One region of the Arthrobacter sp. KUASC02 genome, then DNA from elsewhere that is predicted to be linked to it. Evidence: predicted binding sites of a transcription regulator. Region 1 holds the regulator's gene; the other holds the start of a gene.
The links. Region 1 encodes Rex, which represses fermentation and respiration genes when NADH is low (regulators of the CRP and FNR family bind a similar motif). Its sites were predicted from a motif close to CTTGTGAANNNNTTCACAAG; they were not measured.
Positions count from the first base shown of each region.

Region 1 (8,719 bases):
GACCCAGACGCGCCGGCGGTTCACGTACAGGGAGGTCACCAGTCCGGCCACCGCCAGAAGGGCGAAGATCAGGGCGTAGAGCTGGCCCGGGTTGTGGTGGATGTCCACGCCGATGTAGCGCTTCACGCCGTCGAAGCTGATGGTTCCCTTGCCGTCCGGGAGCGTATACGTGGTCCCGGGCGCCAGGGTGATGCCGCCGGCGTCGAGGTTCCGGGCGTTGAGCGGCGTCAGCTTCTTCACGTCGAGCTCGAAGACGTTCTGCGGGGAGCCCGCGTTTAGTCCGAGGTCGCCGAAGTACGAGTTCAGCGTGAGCTGCGGGTTGATCAGCTCCGGGTCCCCGCTGAAGGACACGCCTTCCTCGGTGACGAAGGCGGTGGGCAGGAAGAACCCGGCGAACCCGAGCTGGTCCGGCTTGGCGTCCGGGACCTTGATGACCACGGAGGAGTAGTAGTTGTCCCCCTGCAGCTTGGCCACCACCGGCCCCTGCATGGCGACGTTGCCGGCGCCGTCGCGGATGGTCACTACGGGGGCGTAGCCGTTGCCGGTGAGGTAGATGCTGGTGCCGCCCAGGCTGACGGGGTCGTTAACCTTCAGCACCTGCTTCTCGGCCGGCGCATCCGGTGTTTCCCGGGTGGTCACGTCCGCCTTGAAGTCGATGGGCTGGCCGAACTTGCCTTTCGATTCACGGTCGAAGGTGATCTGGAACTTATCCAGCTGGATGGAGTAGGGCTGGAGCTGGCTGCTCTGGAAGTTGGTGCCCGGGGTGAACTGGTCGTAGCCCACCAGGGTGTTTACGAACGTGTCGCCCTCCACCAGGATCCGCTGCCCGCTGTACCCGAACAGGCCGCCGGCCGCCACGGAGACCAGCACGCCGATCAGCGACGTGTGGAACACCAGGTTTCCCACTTCCTTCAGGAAGCCGCGCTCGGCCCCCAAAGAGGGCCGCGCGCCGTCGTCGTCCCTGACATCAACGCGGTAACCGCGTTTCTTCAGCTTCGCGGCAGCGTCCGCAATAGCGGCCGACGCCGGGATCCCGGCGTCCGCGGGGATCACCAGCGTGCCGTACTCGGGCAGGCGGGAGAGCCTGGCCGGGGTGCGCGGGGGCTGGGAGCGCATCGCCTTGTAGTGGGCGATCGCGCGGGGAACCACGCAGCCGATCAGGGAGATGAACAGCAGGATGTAGATGGCGGAGAACCACGCGGAGGAGTACACGTCGTAGAGCTGGAGCGAGTCCAGGATCTTGCCGTAGTCCGGGTGGTCCGCAATGTACTGGGTGACGATTGAGGGGTTCGCGGGGCGCTGCGGGAACAGCGATCCGGGCACGGCCGCAACGGCCAGCAGCAGGAGCAGGAACAACGCGGTGCGCATGCTGGTCAGCTGGGTCCAGGCCCAGCGCAGCATGCCGGTGAACCCCAGGGCCGGCATGGCGGCTTCCGCCTTGGCCTTGGCCACGGGGTTCGCTGCAGCATTGTCTGCGGGTGCAGGCTTCTTCTTTTCGTTCACTCGCTCGCTCATCAGATCGGCAATTTCACATCGGTTTGGAACCAGTACTGCAGCCCGGACACCCAAGCCCCCCACACACCGCTGGCCATCAGCAGGCCGAGGACCACCAGGATTCCCCCGCCGATCCGCTGGATGGCGAGCCGGTGCTTGCGGAAGAAGGACATCACGCCGACGCCCCGGCGCACGGCCAGGGCAATCAGCAGGAACGGGATGCCCAGCCCGAGGCTATAGACGAAGGCCAGGAACGCGCCCTTGGCGGCCGAGGACCCGCCGGACATGCTCAGCAGCTGGACGGCGGAGTAGGTGGGCCCGATGCACGGAGCCCATCCGAGGCCGAAGGTGATCCCCAGCAACGGCGCGCCCCACAGTCCGGCCGGCGGCTTGGCATGGATTTTGGCATCCCGCTGCAGCCAGCTGAAACCGCCCATGAACACGACGCCCATGATGATCACCAGAACACCCAGCACCTGGGTGATCCAGGCATTCTGGCCGCCGCTGATCATCGAACCCAGCTGGCCGAACGCCCCGCCGAGCAGGACGAAAATCACCGAGAAGCCGAGCACGAACAGGCCGATTCCGGCCAGCATGCGGCCGCGCTTCTGCTTCTCCAGGTCCACGCCGGTCAGCCCGGTCACATAGCCCAGGTATCCCGGCACCAGGGGCAGGACGCACGGTGAGAGGAAGGACACGAATCCGGCGAGCAGAGCCACCGGGATGGCAAGCAGCAGGGAACCGTTCAGGATGGCTTCGGCGAAGGAGCTGTTCACGTGGGGGCGCCGCCGTTACTCTGCCACGGCGGCGGCGATGAGGGCCTTGAGCGTGCCCTTTTGGATTTCCCCGAGGACACGGGAGGCCACCCGGCCCTGCTTGTCGAGCACCAGCGTGGTGGGCACGGCACCCGGAGGAACCAGCCCGGACACGGCCAGGAGCACGCCGCCGTCCTTGTCGTGGAAGCTCGGGTAGGTCAGGTTGAACGTCTTGTCGAACGCCTCGGCTGCGGCCTTTTCATCGCGGAGGTTGACGCCGTAGAACTGCACTCCCTGCGGCTTGAACTCCTGGTGAAGGGCCTCGAGCGACGGCGCTTCGACGCGGCACGGCGCACAGGCAGCGAACCAGAAGTTGAGCACGGTGACTTTTCCGACGAAGTCCGCCGGCTCCACGGTGGTGCCGTCAAAGAGGGTTCCCTTGATGCTGACGGCGGATTTGCGGTCGGCAGCAGCGAACTCGGTCACAGACCCGTCACCGGCAACGTAGTTCTTGTTGTCCCCGGCCTTGGCCTGCTTGGCCAGGGCGTCTTCCTGGGCACACGCGGAAAGCCCCAGCGTGAGCGCGGCCAGCCCCAGGCCGCCGGCGGCCAGCACACTGCGGCGGGAGGCTGCGGTGGTCACGTCGCGGGCGCCGGCCGCCGCGGTGAACTTGAATCGGGACACGCTCAGGCTCCCGGGGTGTTCGAGGCGCCGGGCAGGAGTGCGGCAGCGGGCTCGCTGTATTCCACGCGCAGGAGGGTGCCGTCGTCGTCGAAAACCAGCGACGTGATGGACGTGAGGGTGCATTCGCGCTTGCGCGGATCGTGCCAGAGGGGCTTGCCCTCGGCGCTCAGCCGGGTGGACCAGATGGGGAGCTGGTGGCTGACCAGGATGGCTTCCGCGTGGTCTCCGCCCAGCTCGATGGCACGGAGGCGCGCGTCCTGGACTGCGGCGATGACGCGTGCGGCCTGGGCTTTGTAGGGCTCACCCCAGGACGGGATGAACGGGTTGCGCAGGTGCGGCCAGTGCTTGGGCTTGAGGAGCTCGGCCTTGTTGACCCGGAGCCCTTCGAAGTGGTTGCCGGCCTCGATGATGCGCGCCTCGGTGTGGATTTCAAGGTTCAGCGCTTCGGAGATGGGCAGGGCCGTTTCCTGGGCGCGGGTCAGCGGCGAGGCCACGAGATGCACAATGTTCGCCCCGTCGGCCACGCGGTCGCTGAAGTGCACGGCGAGCGTCTTGGCCATCTGCTGCCCGAGTTCGGAGAGGTGGAATTCCGGCAGCCGTCCGTAGAGGATTCCGTCCGGATTGTGGACCTCGCCATGGCGAAGGAGATGAACAGTGGCTTGGGGCATGTTTACCAGTTTCTCAAAGATGTCGGGTGATCTGAAATCTTCTACAGGAAGTAGAACTGAGAAGTTTGGAGAAATGTTCCCCGGAGTTGGAATAAAAGATGCATATGCATGTTTATACTGGGTGAAGCAGTTAGTTGAGACTTCAAGCAAAGAAGTTTCGGCTGGCGATCAGATGTCCTTCCGCAAGAGAACTTCCATCACAGATCACAAGGAGCAACACCATGGCACTGCCCGCCAACATCACCACCGGCACCTGGACCCTCGACAACTCGCACAGCGAAATCGGCTTCACGGTGCGCCACGCAGGCATCAGCAAGGTCCGCGGCCAGTTCACCGACGCCGCAGCCACGCTGGACCTCGCCCAGGACGTTGCCGACTCCAAGGTCAACGCCACCATCCAGACCGCCAGCTTTGACTCGGGCGACGTCAACCGCGACGGCCACGTCCGCGGCGAAGATTTCTTCGACGTCGAGAAGTTCCCGGAAATCTCCTTCGTCTCCAACGCGATCGTTCCCAAGGGCGACGCCTACGAGCTCCAGGGCGATCTCACCATCAAGGGCGTCACCCGCCCGGTGGCGCTCGAAACCGAGCTCCACGGGGTGGCTGTGGATCCGTTCGGCAACACCCGCGCCGGCCTCACCGCCGAAACCACCATCAGCCGCAAGGACTTCGGCCTGACCTGGAACGCCGTCCTCGAAGCCGGCGGCGTGCTGGTCAGCGACAAGGTTGCCATCAACCTTGAGCTCGCGTTCATCGCTCCGGCAGCCTAGTTCTTCGCTTCGTAGTTCTGCACCAACAGCACCCCGCTCCGTCCCCGAGACGGAGCGGGGTGCTGTGCTTAATCCGGCTGCTGAACCGGGCCGGCCAGAATACCTCTGCGGAATGATCCATCGGGCCACCGCAGCGGGGTACGGTGGAACCAAACCATGCTGGGGGCAGGGGAACCGTCACTGATCCCGGTACCCGTTTTGTCAGTAGTCGACCCGCGAAGGACCAACTATGAGCACGCCTCCAGCCACCCCGAACGAACCCGAGAACGGCAAGCCTGGCCCCGACGCTCCCCAGTACGGGCAGAACGCGCCGCAGTCACCTGCCGCACCCCAGTACGGACAGCAGCCCCCGGCCGCTCCGCAGTACGGCCAAAACACGCCGCCGGGCGCTCCCCAGTACGGCCAGAACGCACCCCAGTACGGACAGCAGCCACCGGCCGCTCCGCAGTACGGACAGCCCCAGTACGGACAGCAGCCCCCGGCCGCTCCCCAGTACGGCCAGCAGCCGTTCGGCCAGGCGCCGCAGCAGTACGGCCAGTCCCCCTATGCCCAGTACCCGTCCGAACAGCCGCAGGGTCCCGGAGCCGCCGGGGTTCCGAAGATGGTCAACAACGCGTTCTGGATGATCATTGCTGCGGGCGCCCTCTGGCTCATCTCCCTGCTGGTCGCCATTCCCGCGCTGGATGATCCCGCCATGCGGAGCACCTTCGAGGAGCAGATGCGGGCAGGCGGCGCAGACATCGATTTTGAATCAATCAAGGGCGTGGTCATCGGAACCATGGTTGTGATGGGCCTGATCGGTGCCGGGCTCTACGCCCTGGTCGCCTTCAACGTGCGCAAGGGCAAGAACTGGGCGCGCATCCTGGGCACCGTATTTGCCGCACTCTCGATCTTCAGCCTGCTTCCGCTCAGCGTCGGCTCCATCGCGGTACTGCTCGGGATCGCAGCCATTGTGATGCTCTACCTGCCGGCATCAGCGCCGTACTTCCAGAAGCAGCAGCCGTTCGGCGGCCCGTACGCCCAGCCGGGCAACCCCTACGGACGCTAACTCACCCCGCAGCACCACGTTCAACAGCATCACAGTTCCACAGCACCACAGTTCCACAGCCGGAGGGCGTGGACTTTGGAAGGCACCGGCGAAATCAGTCGCGGGCCTCCGGAGTCCGCGCCCTCTGCGTTTGGCCGGCAAGCTCTTGAGCGGAAATTGAGCCGCAAACTATGCCCAGAATGCCCTTCCGCACGGTACCGTGTTACCAAAATCACGCTGGGGGCAGGTGAGGTGGCTGATCCCGGTGTCTATTACTGAGTAACCGACTCACAAAGGATCACTAATGAGCACTCCGCCCGTCCCGCCGTCGTATCCCAGCGATCCAAGCGGCGGTTCCTACGGCCAGCCGGCACCGCAGTACGGGCAGGGTCCGTCCGCCTTTGCGCATCCGCCGCAGTACGCGCAGGCCCCGCAGTACGGCCAGGCGCCCCAGTACGGCCAGCCCCAGCAGCAGTTCGGCCAGGCGCAGTATGCGCAGCCGCAGCAGTCCGGGAAGCCGCAGTACTTCGCCTACCCCTCCGAACTGCCGCAGCAGGGAAGCTCGGGCACCGCCGCTCCCCCGCTGGTCAACCTCTCGTTCTGGCTGCTGATCGTCGCCTGCGCGCTTTGGGTGGGCTCAGTGTTCCTCTCGATAGGTTCCATTGACGACCCCGCCATGCGCAGCCAGTTCGATGCCAGGCTGGCAACCAGCGGAGCGGACGTGGATTTCGAGGCCGTGAAGGGCGTCATTGTGGGAATGGTGGTGCTGATTGCCGCCGTCGGCGTGCTGCTGTACGCGCTGGTGGCATTCAACGTCCGGAAGGGCCGCAACTGGGCCCGTGTCCTGGGTACCATTTTCGCGGCCTTCTCCCTGCTGGGCGTTCTGCAGATGGGACTCGGGACGCCGTCCATCCTGGCCGGGGCCGCGGCGATCGTGCTCCTGTACCTGCCCGGGTCGGCGCCGTACTTCCGGAAGTACCAGCCGTACGCCGGCCCGTACGGGCAGCCGGGCTACCCCTACGGGCGCTAGCGGCGGCACTTCTCGACGGCGGGATTACTCGCCGTCGTCGGGGTTCTGGATCCGCTGGGCGTGGTAGGCCAGGATCTGCAGCTCGGTGGCCATGTCCACCTTGCGCAGGTTCACGCCCGGCGGCACCTGGAGCATCACGGGCGCAAAACTGAGGATGCTTCGCACGCCGGCGGCGATGACGCGGTCACACACACCCTGGGCCACGGCGGCCGGCAGGGCGAGCACCACCATGTTGGCACCGGTCCGCTGGAGGACAGGCTCCAGGTCCGCGACGTCGCTGACGCGCAGCCAGCCCACCTCGTTGCCCACCACCATCTGGTCGGCGTCAAAAATGGCCACGACGTCGAAGCCCCGTGATTCGAAGCCGCCGTACCGCGCCAGGGCCTTGCCGAGGTTACCGGCGCCCACGATTGCCACTTTCCAGTCCCGGGTGAGCCCGAGTGCGGCCGAGATGTTGCGGCTGAGGTACTGCACTTCGTAGCCGACACCGCGGGTGCCGTAGGACCCGACGTGCGAGAGGTCCTTGCGGAGGGTGGACGAGCTGACGCCGGAGGCTTCGGCCAGGGACTCGGACGAGACGCGTTCGATCCCTTCGGCCAGCATGGTGGTGAGGGCGCGCAAATAGATGGTCAGCCGGGCCACGGCCGCGGGCGGAATCTGCTTGGCCGCAGTTCCGCTATCCCCGTGGACAGCCTCGGGGGATGAATCCAGCGAAGTCACTATCTGCTCCATTGCGTCGCGTTGTGAGTCCACTCTAGAGCCCCCTCCGCGCTGCCAACAAAGCAGAAGTCGTCGCGGCTATTTGGCCACAGCCTGGCGTAGTATCCGCTCGAGGCGGGTTTCGTCGATCTTCCAGAAGTCCCGCTGGATACCGTCCACCAGGACAACGGGGATCTCTTCGGCGTAACGCTCGCGCAGCTCCGGCTGGTTGTCCACCAGTTGTTCCGTCCACTCAAGTCCCAGTGCCGCTGTGACCCGTCCGACGGCGTCGCGCGCCGCCTCGCAGAGGTGGCAGTCAGCTTTGGTGATCAGGACGACGTCGGGTTTTGCCATGCCTTAACCGTAGCCCGGGCTGCCGCCCCGCTGCGACGGGGGCGCGCATCTGTGTGCACCCATCAGCATGGACTCGTCTGCGAGGCCGCGACAGCGCGGACTCGACCATTGACTAGACTCAAGTCATGCCCGAGGAGAAGTATGTCGCCGTAGTCCGGCAGCCGGCCGGTGCGCTGCAGCACGGCGAGGCCGCCTTCTTCGACGTCGACAACACGCTCATGAAGGGCGCCAGCCTCTTCCACGTGGCCCGAAAAATGCACCAGCGCGGCGCCTTCACCCTGCCGCAGGCAGCAGGCATGGCGTGGAAGCAGTTCAAGTTCATTCTCCGCGGCGAGAACATGGATGACGTCCACGCGGTCCGGGACTCGGCCCTGACCCTTGCAGCCGGCATCACCGTGGAGGACATCAAAGCCCTCGGCGAAGAAGTCTTCGACGAAATGATTGAGTCCAGGATCTGGCCCGGCACCAAAGCCCTGGCCCAGCAGCACCTCCGGGTGGGGCGCATGGTGTGGCTGGTGACGGCGACCCCCATCGAGGTGGCCACCGTGATTTCCACCCGGCTGGGCCTGACCGGCGCCCTGGGAACCGTCGGTGAAGTCATGGACGGGGCCTACACCGGCCGGCTGGTGGGCGACATCCTGCACGGCCAGGCCAAGGCCGTGGCCGTCCAGGGCATCGCGGACGCCGAGGACCTGGACCTCAAGCGCTGCTGGGCCTACAGCGACTCACACAATGACATTCCGCTGCTGAGCATGGTGGGCCATCCCGTGGCCATCAATCCCGACGCCCGGCTCCGCCGCCACGCCCGGGACAACAACTGGCCGGTGTACGACTTCCGCTCCGGGCGCCGCGCCGCAACGCTCGGGCTGAAAGCCGCGACTGTCGGCGGCGCCGCCTACGGCCTCTGGCGGGGTTTCACCCGCTTCCGCGGACCCACGGTTTAACTCTCACCACACGAGTGGCCTGCCCGCTGAGCTTCCGGAGCCTCAATCGGCCACAGTGCTTCGCGTAGGAGCGCATCGCGACCGAACGCGCGACACAGGTCGCCCAGCGACCGTCGGAGCGCCTTTCGGGCGTGTCTAAGCGACGGCGAAGCGCTGTTGCCGGGGAACCAAGCAAAGAAAAATGCCCGCTGCCAAAGGCAACGGGCATCTCACGCTGTAGGAAGTATCTCTACTTCTTGTTACGGCGCTGGTGGCGGGTCTTACGAAGCAACTTGCGGTGCTTCTTCTTGGCCA
Region 1 is NZ_AP046053.1:1,133,352-1,142,070, reverse strand. It holds gene resB (cytochrome c biogenesis protein ResB) at 1-1,515, opposite strand, end outside; gene AC6JAC_RS05235 (cytochrome c biogenesis CcdA family protein) at 1,515-2,270, opposite strand; gene AC6JAC_RS05230 (TlpA family protein disulfide reductase) at 2,286-2,933, opposite strand; gene AC6JAC_RS05225 (histidine phosphatase family protein) at 2,936-3,601, opposite strand; gene AC6JAC_RS05220 (YceI family protein) at 3,823-4,371, shown strand; gene AC6JAC_RS05215 (hypothetical protein) at 4,601-5,419, shown strand; gene AC6JAC_RS05210 (hypothetical protein) at 5,703-6,428, shown strand; gene AC6JAC_RS05205 (redox-sensing transcriptional repressor Rex) at 6,453-7,148, opposite strand; gene AC6JAC_RS05200 (glutaredoxin family protein) at 7,227-7,481, opposite strand; gene AC6JAC_RS05195 (HAD family hydrolase) at 7,607-8,425, shown strand; gene AC6JAC_RS05190 (30S ribosomal protein bS22) at 8,655-8,719, opposite strand, start outside.

Region 2 (8,719 bases), 980 kb from region 1:
GGGCACCCGCGCCCCAGACGCGGACACGCTGGCCAAGGCGAAGCCAGGCCCGCACCAGGAGCATGCCGCCGACGGCCAGCAGCACGATGGACAGTGCCACCCCTACCGCTTCAGTGCGCATCCAGATGAACAGCGGCAGCCGGCGAAGTTCAGAGACGGGCGCAAGCCAGCCGACGCCCAGCGAGCCGATCGCCATGAACATCGAGCCGGCGAACCCCGAGAGGAGCGGCGAGAGGGCGTTGTCCACTTCAGCCTCAACCGGCTCCGGTGACGTACCGGCAGCCACTCTTCCCGCCGCAGGCACAGGCGCCGTCATCTCAGGATCGTCCAATCTGTTGTGGGGCATTGTTCACCCGCTAGCAGCCGGTCACGCCGGCGGGGGTGGGGCCGCGGCAGCAAAAACAGCGCACCGCCACGTATCGAAATCCTAGCACCGGACAGCTCCGTGGCAGCGGAACGGTAGGCTGGTCGGGTGCCTATTACTAACGAACGCATTGTCTGGATCGACTGCGAGATGACCGGCCTGGACATCAAGAATGACGCCCTAATCGAGGTGGCCGCACTGGTGACGGACTCCGAACTCAACATCCTGGGTGACGGCGTCGACGTCGTCATCCGGCCGGACGACGCCGCGCTGGCCCAGATGAACGATTTCGTCCGCGACATGCACACCCGATCCGGGCTTCTCGAAGAGCTTCCGCACGGAAAGACGATGGCAGAGGCCGAAGCCGTGATCATGGAATACATCGCCAAGTGGGTTCCGGATCCGCGCAAGGCTCCGCTGGGCGGCAACTCCGTGGGCACGGACCGCGTCTTCCTTGCCCGGGACATGCCGGCGGTGGTGGAGCACCTGCACTACCGGGTCATTGACGTCAGCACCATCAAGGAACTGTCGCGGCGCTGGTTCGCGCGGGCCTACTTCCAGGCTCCGGCCAAGCACGGCGGGCACCGCGCCCTCGGCGACATCAAGGATTCCATCGATGAGCTGCGCTACTACCGGGAGGCAGTCTTCGTCCCGGCGCCGGGACCGGACAGTGCCACCGCCCAGCGCATTTCGAAGTCCGTCATGGCCTCCGCCGAGTCCCTTGCAGCGGCGACGGAAAAGTAATCTGCGCCACGTTTGAAGGAAATTTTCCTAAAACCGGCAAAAGTGGCAAAAACAGCCCCGCGGAGCAGGTAAGCTATATGACGTTGCCTTCCAAGACAGCCGGTAACCCGGACGGTCTCGCGGGGCACATGGTGGGCTTAGCTCAGTTGGCAGAGCGCCTGGTTGTGGTCCAGGAGGTCGCGGGTTCAACCCCCGTAGCTCACCCTCATGAAGGGCAGGATTTTCGCCCTTACCTAAAGGCCGCACCGGTTATCCGGTGCGGCCTTTACTTGTTTCCGCACTGCATCAAAGGAACCACCTGACATGACCGTTCTGCCGATCACCATCTGGGGCGAGCCGGTTCTCCACCGCCGGGCCGCCGAAGTGGAAGTCTTCGACGACGAACTCCGCACCCTTATCGCCGACATGTTCGAAACGAACGACGCCGCCAACGGCGTGGGGCTCGCCGCCCCCCAGGTGGGCGTTGGCAAGCGCATCTTTGTGTACAAGTTCGCGAACGACGACGGCGTGCCCCCTGCCGGCGCCGTGGTGAACCCGGTCCTGACGCTGTCCAAGGTTTCCGGCGCCCTCCCGGACCCCGATGAGGAAGTGGAGGGCTGCCTGTCCTTCCCCGGCGGCCAGTACCCGCTCAAGCGCGCGGAGTGGGCTCGGGTGCAGGGCTTCGACGGTGACGGGAATCCGGTGGACTTCGAGGCCACGGACTGGTTCGCCCGGATAATCCAGCATGAATACGACCACCTGGACGGCAAGCTCTACGTGAACCGGCTGATGGACCGCTACGCCCGCAAAGCCATGAAGCAGGCCAAGCGGAGCGGCTGGGGCGTTCCCGGCCTGACGTGGATGCCCGGCGTCGACCCCGACCCGTTCGGGCACTGATTTTTAATCGGGCACCGGTTTTCGTCGGACACCGGTTTTAATCGGACACCGGGCGGCCGCCCCTAGCGGTCGTCCTATCGCGGAATGAGGGTCTGCTGCTGCGGGCACGAGGCCAGGACACGATTCATGGCGTCTTTTTCGGCCTGGGTCACCCACAGCGCGTAGGCAGCTTTCACTGAGATCTGGCGGGCCACGTAGTGGCACCTGAAGGCCTTGTTTTTCGGAAGCCAGCCGGCTGCGTCCGAGGCGCTCTTTTCCTGGTTGGCGGGACCGTCGGCGGCCACGAGGTTCAGGGGATCGTTGGCGAGGTTTTGACGCTGTAGCGGCGTCAATTGCTGGGCGCCCTTCTGCCACGCGTCGCCCAGGGCCACGACGTGGTCAATCTGGACGGCTTTGCTGCTCTCCGCTCCCCTGGTGAAGGTCACCACCGCTCCGGTGTACGGCTCATGGAATTCCCCGCGTGCCACGCGGCACCGGGAACCCTCGGTGAACTGTGCCCCGCCGAGGTCCCGCCGGAGGATGTCATTGCGGGTGTCGCAGCCGTTGCGGTCCACATCCAGCCAGGCCTGGCCGAATGCGGTGCGTTCGTAGTTGTCGTTGGCCGCCCGCCCTTTCACCTCGAGCGATTCCAGCGCATCGGCCGCACGGCCTTCCGGTACAGGCCGGACAGGCGGAACAGCTTTCATCCACGCCGGATCAAGCACAGGAGCGGTGCTGGGGCCCGTGACGGACGGCTCCGCCACGGCAAACTGGCCTGCCGTAAAGAACCAGCACACGGCTGAAACCAGGCCGGCGGCCAGCACTATCAGTACAGCCCAGGCCTGGCGGGAGCGGCGCCGTGCACGCCGGTAAGCCGCCCAGCTGATGGTCATGGTTGCAGAGCCCGATGTTGATTCCTACGCACCGGACGAGCTTAGGTGCGGCCACTGACAATGCGGCCGATATCCACAGTGTGGAGGGGCAGTTACTGCTCTTTCATCACACGTTTCAGGTCCACGGTGGCGAGGTCCAGCAGCTCCTCAAGCTGTTTGATCCTGCTATCGGGAATCTCTCCCGCAGCATGCGCCACTCGCGCCTGTTCGAGGAGGCGGGTAGCTTCCTTGTGGTTCTGCCGCGCTACGTCGAGGGCGTGTTCGAGGGTGGTTTCATGTTCGAGAGTCGATTCGTGTTCCATGACACCATTTTGGGTCCGTTTCCCGGCCGATGCCAGAGCACCGGCCGGGAAACCTCAGACCCGGATCCCGTCCGGACTGCTAGACCGCGATTGCTGCCAGCGCCGCGGCGGGTTCCTTGACGGGGAACGACGGCGGGTTGACACCGGCCATTTCCTCCATCACGCGGACCACCTGGCAGCTGTAGCCGAACTCGTTGTCGTACCAGACGTAGAGGACCAGGTTCTTGTCGTTGGAGATCGTGGCCAGGCCGTCAACAATGCCGGCACGCCGGGAACCGACGAAGTCCGTGGAGACGACCTCGGGGGAATCGATGTAGTCGATCTGCTTGCGCAGCTCGGAGTGCAGGGACATCTGCCGCAGGAAGTCGTTGACCTCGTCCTTGGTGGTGCCGTTCTCCAGGCTCAGGTTCAGGATGGCCAGGGAAACGTCCGGGGTCGGGACGCGGATGGAGCTGCCGGTGAGCTTGCCAAGGAGTTCGGGGAGCGCCTTGGCCACGGCCTTGGCGGCACCGGTTTCGGTGATCACCATGTTCAGCGCGGCGGAGCGGCCGCGGCGGTCGCCCTTGTGGAAGTTGTCGATCAGGTTCTGGTCGTTGGTGAACGAGTGGACCGTCTCGACGTGGCCGTGGACCACGCCGAACCTGTCGTTGATGGCCTTCAGGACCGGGGTGATGGCGTTGGTGGTGCAGGACGCCGCGGTGACGATCTTGTCCGAGTCCAGGATGGTGCCGTGGTTGATGCCGTGGACGATGTTCTTCAGCTCGCCCTTGCCGGGTGCCGTGAGCAGGACGCGGGAGACGCCCTTGCTCAGGAGGTGCTGGGACAGGCCTTCGGCGTCGCGCCAGCGTCCGGTGTTGTCCACCACGAGGGCGTCCTTGATGCCGTAGGCCGTGTAATCCACGGTGGAGGGGTTGTCCGAGTAGATGACCTGGACCTGGACACCGTTGGCCGTGATGGTGTTGTTCTCGGTGTCCACCTTGATGGTGCCCTCGAACGATCCGTGAACGGAGTCGCGGCGCAGCAGGCTGGCGCGCTTGGCGAGGTCGTTGTCCGAGCCGCGGCGGACCACGATCGCGCGTAGACGGAGTCCGTGACCGCCACCGGCCTTTTCGATGAGGAGGCGCGCCAGCAGGCGGCCGATGCGGCCAAAGCCGTAGAGCACGACGTCAGTGCTGGTGCGGTCGTCGCCGCCACGCTTGCCCACGACGTCCGCGAGTTCAGCGCGCAGGAACTCCTCCAGGCTCGCACCGTTGGCCTCGGCCTTGAACTTCTGGTTCAGGCGGGCGATGTCGATGGCAGCAGCACCCAGATCCAGCCCGGCGAGGGCATCCAGCAACGGGGCCGTCTCTTCCAGGAGCAGCTCGTCCTTGCTCATCCGGCGCGCGAAACGGTGCGCCTTCAGGATGTTCATGGTGGACTTGTTGATCAGGCTGCGGCCGTGGATGGAAGTCACCACGTTGTTCTCGCGGTACAGCCGGCCGATCACCGGGATCATGGCCTCGGCAAGTGCCTCACGGCCCATCCACGTATCAAGACAAGAATCTGACGTCTGGCTCACAGAACTACCTTCCTTGGGTCAACCACATACGTCCTCGTATGCGGATGTCGGCCACCGGAGGTATTCCGGGGCACAGGCATCGGCGGGGATTCGGTCCACCCCGGACACCTTGGAGAATCGCAAAGAAAAACCGCCGGCTGCGAACGCAGACCCGGCGGCAGAACTTCTACGTTCGCTATCCATTCTAGGGCGGCGACGCCGCCAGTACTGCCCCGCAAAGCGTGAAGTCACTCACATGCCGGTGACGGCAGATGTGCCGCCAAAGCGGTGATGGATGGGTTGACCGATACGCCGGGTTCTGTGTTCCCGCGCCGTTGCCGGTGCGGGAGTAGCGGCCATCCATCTACGAACGCCGTTGCCGACGCCCTCCAGCGGCCTACCCGGACACTCGGGCGAGCAGCCCTCGAACGTGCCCTGTCTGGCCTTGCTCCGGGTGGGGTTTACCTAGCCTTCCCGGTCACCCGGGAAGCTGGTGGTCTCTTACACCGCCGTTTCACCCTTACCTGCTTCGTGCCGCTTTCAAACCGGCGCGACGCAGGCGGTCTATTCTCTGTGGCACTGGCCTGCGGGTTGCCCCGAGTGGGCGTTACCCACCACCCTGCTCTGCGGAGCCCGGACGTTCCTCGAGCCACTTGCGTGACGCGCGGCCGCCTGGTCAACCCATCCGCATTTCATTCTACGTGCTGCACCGGCACCCGCCGTGCGGGACGTCCTGCGGACCGCCCCGGAGGGACGTTTCGGGCGCACGGAGGGACGTTTCGGGCGCCAGGTGGGACAATTGGACCAGGTCAACTCATGCAAGAAAAGAGGGGATCCTGATGGACCCCACCAGTACGTACATCGCTATCGCCGTCGCAGTGCTGCTGCTCATCTTCCTGAAGATGTCCATCCGGATCGTGCGGCAGTATGAGCAGGGGGTGCTCTTCCGGCTTGGCAGGGTCATGGGCATTCGGCTCCCGGGCCTGCGGTTCATCATCCCGGTTGTCGACCGCCTTCCGTTGGTCAGCCTGCGGATCGTGACCATGCCGATCCAGTCGCAGGGCATCATCACCCAGGACAACGTGAGCGTCGACATTTCCGCCGTTGCCTACTACCGCGTGGTCGACGCCGTGAAATCCGTTGTGGCCATCGAGAACGTCGCGGCCGCAATCGACCAGATCGCGCAAACCACGTTGCGGAAGGTGGTCGGCAGGCACAGCCTGGACCAGACGCTGTCAGAAACCGAGCGCATCAACAGCGATATCCGGGAAATCCTTGATGCCCTGACGCTGGCCTGGGGTGTCGAGGTGACCCTGGTGGAACTGAAAGACATCCAACTGCCCGAGAGCATGAAGCGCGCAATGGCCCGCCAGGCCGAGGCTGAGCGGGAGAAGAGGGCAAAGATCATCGCCGCGGAAGGCGAGGCCATCGCGGCAGCGGCGCTCGGCGACGCGTCGGACACCATGATGGCGCATCCGCTGGCCCTGCAGCTGCGGAACCTGCAATCGCTGGTCGAAATCGCGGTGGACAAGAACTCGACGGTTGTCTTCCCGGCGCCGCTGATGAGTACCATCGGCGAACTGTCCGCGTTCCTTGCCCGGGAAAACCAGGCGGCGACGGCCGCCGCCAAACCGCCGATCAAGGCGGCCTGAGCGGCGGGCCGGTATGGGGGCCTTCACGCCTATGATCGGCTTATGGAATTCCCGACGCTCGGACGCAGGCGGCTGCTGGAACTCGGAGCCGGCGGTGTGACCGCCGCTGTGCTGGCGGGGTGTGCGCCGGTCAGTGACGGCCTGACGGCGTCGAGGGCGGAAGTGCGCAGTGGTTCCTTCACGTCGAGGTTCCGCCCGGATACGGGGACGAACTGGTCCGTGGCGATTCCGGGCGGCAGTGCCGGCAGCGACCAGCAGCCCCTGCCCGTGGCACTCTTCCTGCACGGTACGGGCGCGGACCACCGGATGGTTTTCGACGACCTGCAGGCTGACCGGGTCCTGGCGCAGCACGTGGCCCGCGGCGGGCAGCCTTTTGCGATCGCGGCTGTGGATGGCGGCGAAAGCTGGTGGCACCGGCGCGCAACAGGAACGGACACGCAGTCCATGGTGGTGGAGGAATTCCTCCCTTTGCTGGCAAGCCAGGGGCTGGACACCGGCAGGACCGCCGTGTTCGGCCTGTCGATGGGCGGCTTCGGCGCCCTGCTCCTCGCCTCCCAGCACCGGCTGCCCGGCCTCCGTGCCGTCGCAGCGATGAGTCCGGCAGTGTGGAGCATGCACGACGCCGGGCGGGCGGACAACTTTGACGGCGCCGCAGACTTCGAGGCCAACGACATCTTCGCGCTCAGGCCGGAACTGGAAATGTTGCCCAAGAGGATCGACTGCGGCACCGCGGACAACCTGCTCTACAGCGTGAAGGACTATGTCAGCGGCCTGCCCGGGGAGCATGAAGGCGGGTTCCAGGACGGCGGCCACGACAGCGGCTACTGGCGCTCCATCCTGCCGGATGTCATCTCGTTCCTGGGGCGGAACCTGGCCTGACCACCGGCACAGCACTCCGCCCCCCCGCGCCGGTAAGATCGTACGGTGCTGATTCTGCTGCCCCCGTCTGAAGGCAAGACCCCCGCTGTCCATGGTGAAGCCGTCGACTGGACCGCCCTGAGCTTTCCCGTGTTGAACACTTACCGGGCAAAGGTGCTCGAAGCACTGGGGGACGTCAGCGCCCACCGGGACGCACTCGCGCTGCTGGGCGTCGGAGCTTCGCTCAGTGCCGACGTCGAACGCAACACCCGGCTGCACACGGAACCGGCGGCGCCGGCGCACCAGGTCTATTCCGGTGTCCTGTACGACGCACTTGGCTACCAGTCGCTGACGCCGGCGCAGCGCCGGAAGGCGGATGAATCGGTGCTGGTCATCTCCGCCCTCTGGGGCGCCATCCGCTTTGCTGACCGGGTGCCCGCCTACCGGCTGTCCATGGGTACGTCACTGCCCGACGTCGGCCGCCTGGCGTCATTCTGGAAGCCGCAGATTTCGGCGGCCCTGGCAACCGCAAGCGAAGGGGAGCTACTGGTGGACTGCCGCTCCAGCACTTATTACGCGGCTTGGGCTCCCCCGCCGGCGCAGACCGTTGCCGTCAACGTGTTTACGGAGGTGAACGGCGTGCGCAAGGTGGTCAGCCACTTCGCCAAGCACACGCGCGGCGAGCTGGCCCGCCACCTGCTGACGCGCCGGGGTGCCGCTCCCCGGACCCCTGCTCAGCTGCTCAAGGCGGCCAGCGAAAAGTGGGAAGCCGAGCTGGTCGAGGGCACTTCACGCAAAGCGCACGCCCTCAACATCATTCTCGCTGCCTAGGCCCATTCGGCGGAGCGGACCAGGATGCAGCCGGAGTCCGGGCAAAACACGATGTCGTCCTCGGCCGCTGCCTTGATCTCGGCAAGGTCGCCTGGGCTCAGCTGCATCCCCGAACCTTCGGATTTGCCGTGGAACAACCGAGCCGCCCCGACTCCGCGCTTGGCGAGCGTCTTGTCGTAAATTGCCAGCAATCCGGCATCAAGGCCGGCGGCGAACTCCGCACGAGCGGCGCCCACTTCGGCGGCCTCGGCGGCAATCTCCGCCAGGGCGGCGTCCAGCTCAGCCCGGATCCCGCCGAAGGATCCCTGGACGTCATCCACGATCTTCTGCTGGGCCGCCTGGCGTTCACGGAGTCCCTCCAGCCGTTCCATGACCTCGAGCTCCACGTCTTCAAGGGCCGAGCGCCGCTTGTTGAGCGAGGCGATGTCGCTTTGCAGGGCAACCAGGTCCTTGGACAGGCCGGTGCCGCTGTTCAGTCGCGCTTCATCGCGTTCGATCCTGGACGCCACCTGCTCCACATCGGCTTCCGAGCGCTTGAGCTCGGTTTCAGCGTCATGGACCGCCATTTTTGCGGCACCGAGTTCGCCGTTGGCCACGGACAGCGCAGCCTGCAGGTCGCTGATCCGGGGATCGTTTTCGAGGGTCCGGCGGCGGTTGGACAGCGATTTGAGCCTGGCGTCGAG
Region 2 is NZ_AP046053.1:2,114,408-2,123,126, reverse strand. It holds gene mptB (polyprenol phosphomannose-dependent alpha 1,6 mannosyltransferase MptB) at 1-316, opposite strand, end outside; gene orn (oligoribonuclease) at 473-1,108, shown strand; tRNA gene AC6JAC_RS09710 (tRNA-His) at 1,240-1,312, shown strand; gene def (peptide deformylase) at 1,412-1,984, shown strand; gene AC6JAC_RS09700 (HNH endonuclease family protein) at 2,059-2,856, opposite strand; gene AC6JAC_RS09695 (hypothetical protein) at 2,949-3,158, opposite strand; gene AC6JAC_RS09690 (glyceraldehyde-3-phosphate dehydrogenase) at 3,238-4,716, opposite strand; RNA gene rnpB (RNase P RNA component class A) at 4,988-5,379, opposite strand; gene AC6JAC_RS09680 (slipin family protein) at 5,535-6,347, shown strand; gene AC6JAC_RS09675 (alpha/beta hydrolase) at 6,390-7,226, shown strand; gene AC6JAC_RS09670 (YaaA family protein) at 7,272-8,036, shown strand; gene AC6JAC_RS09665 (zinc ribbon domain-containing protein) at 8,033-8,719, opposite strand, start outside.
Region 2: a site for Rex is predicted at 4,935-4,954, ahead of AC6JAC_RS09690 (glyceraldehyde-3-phosphate dehydrogenase). Genes of this name have one in related genera too.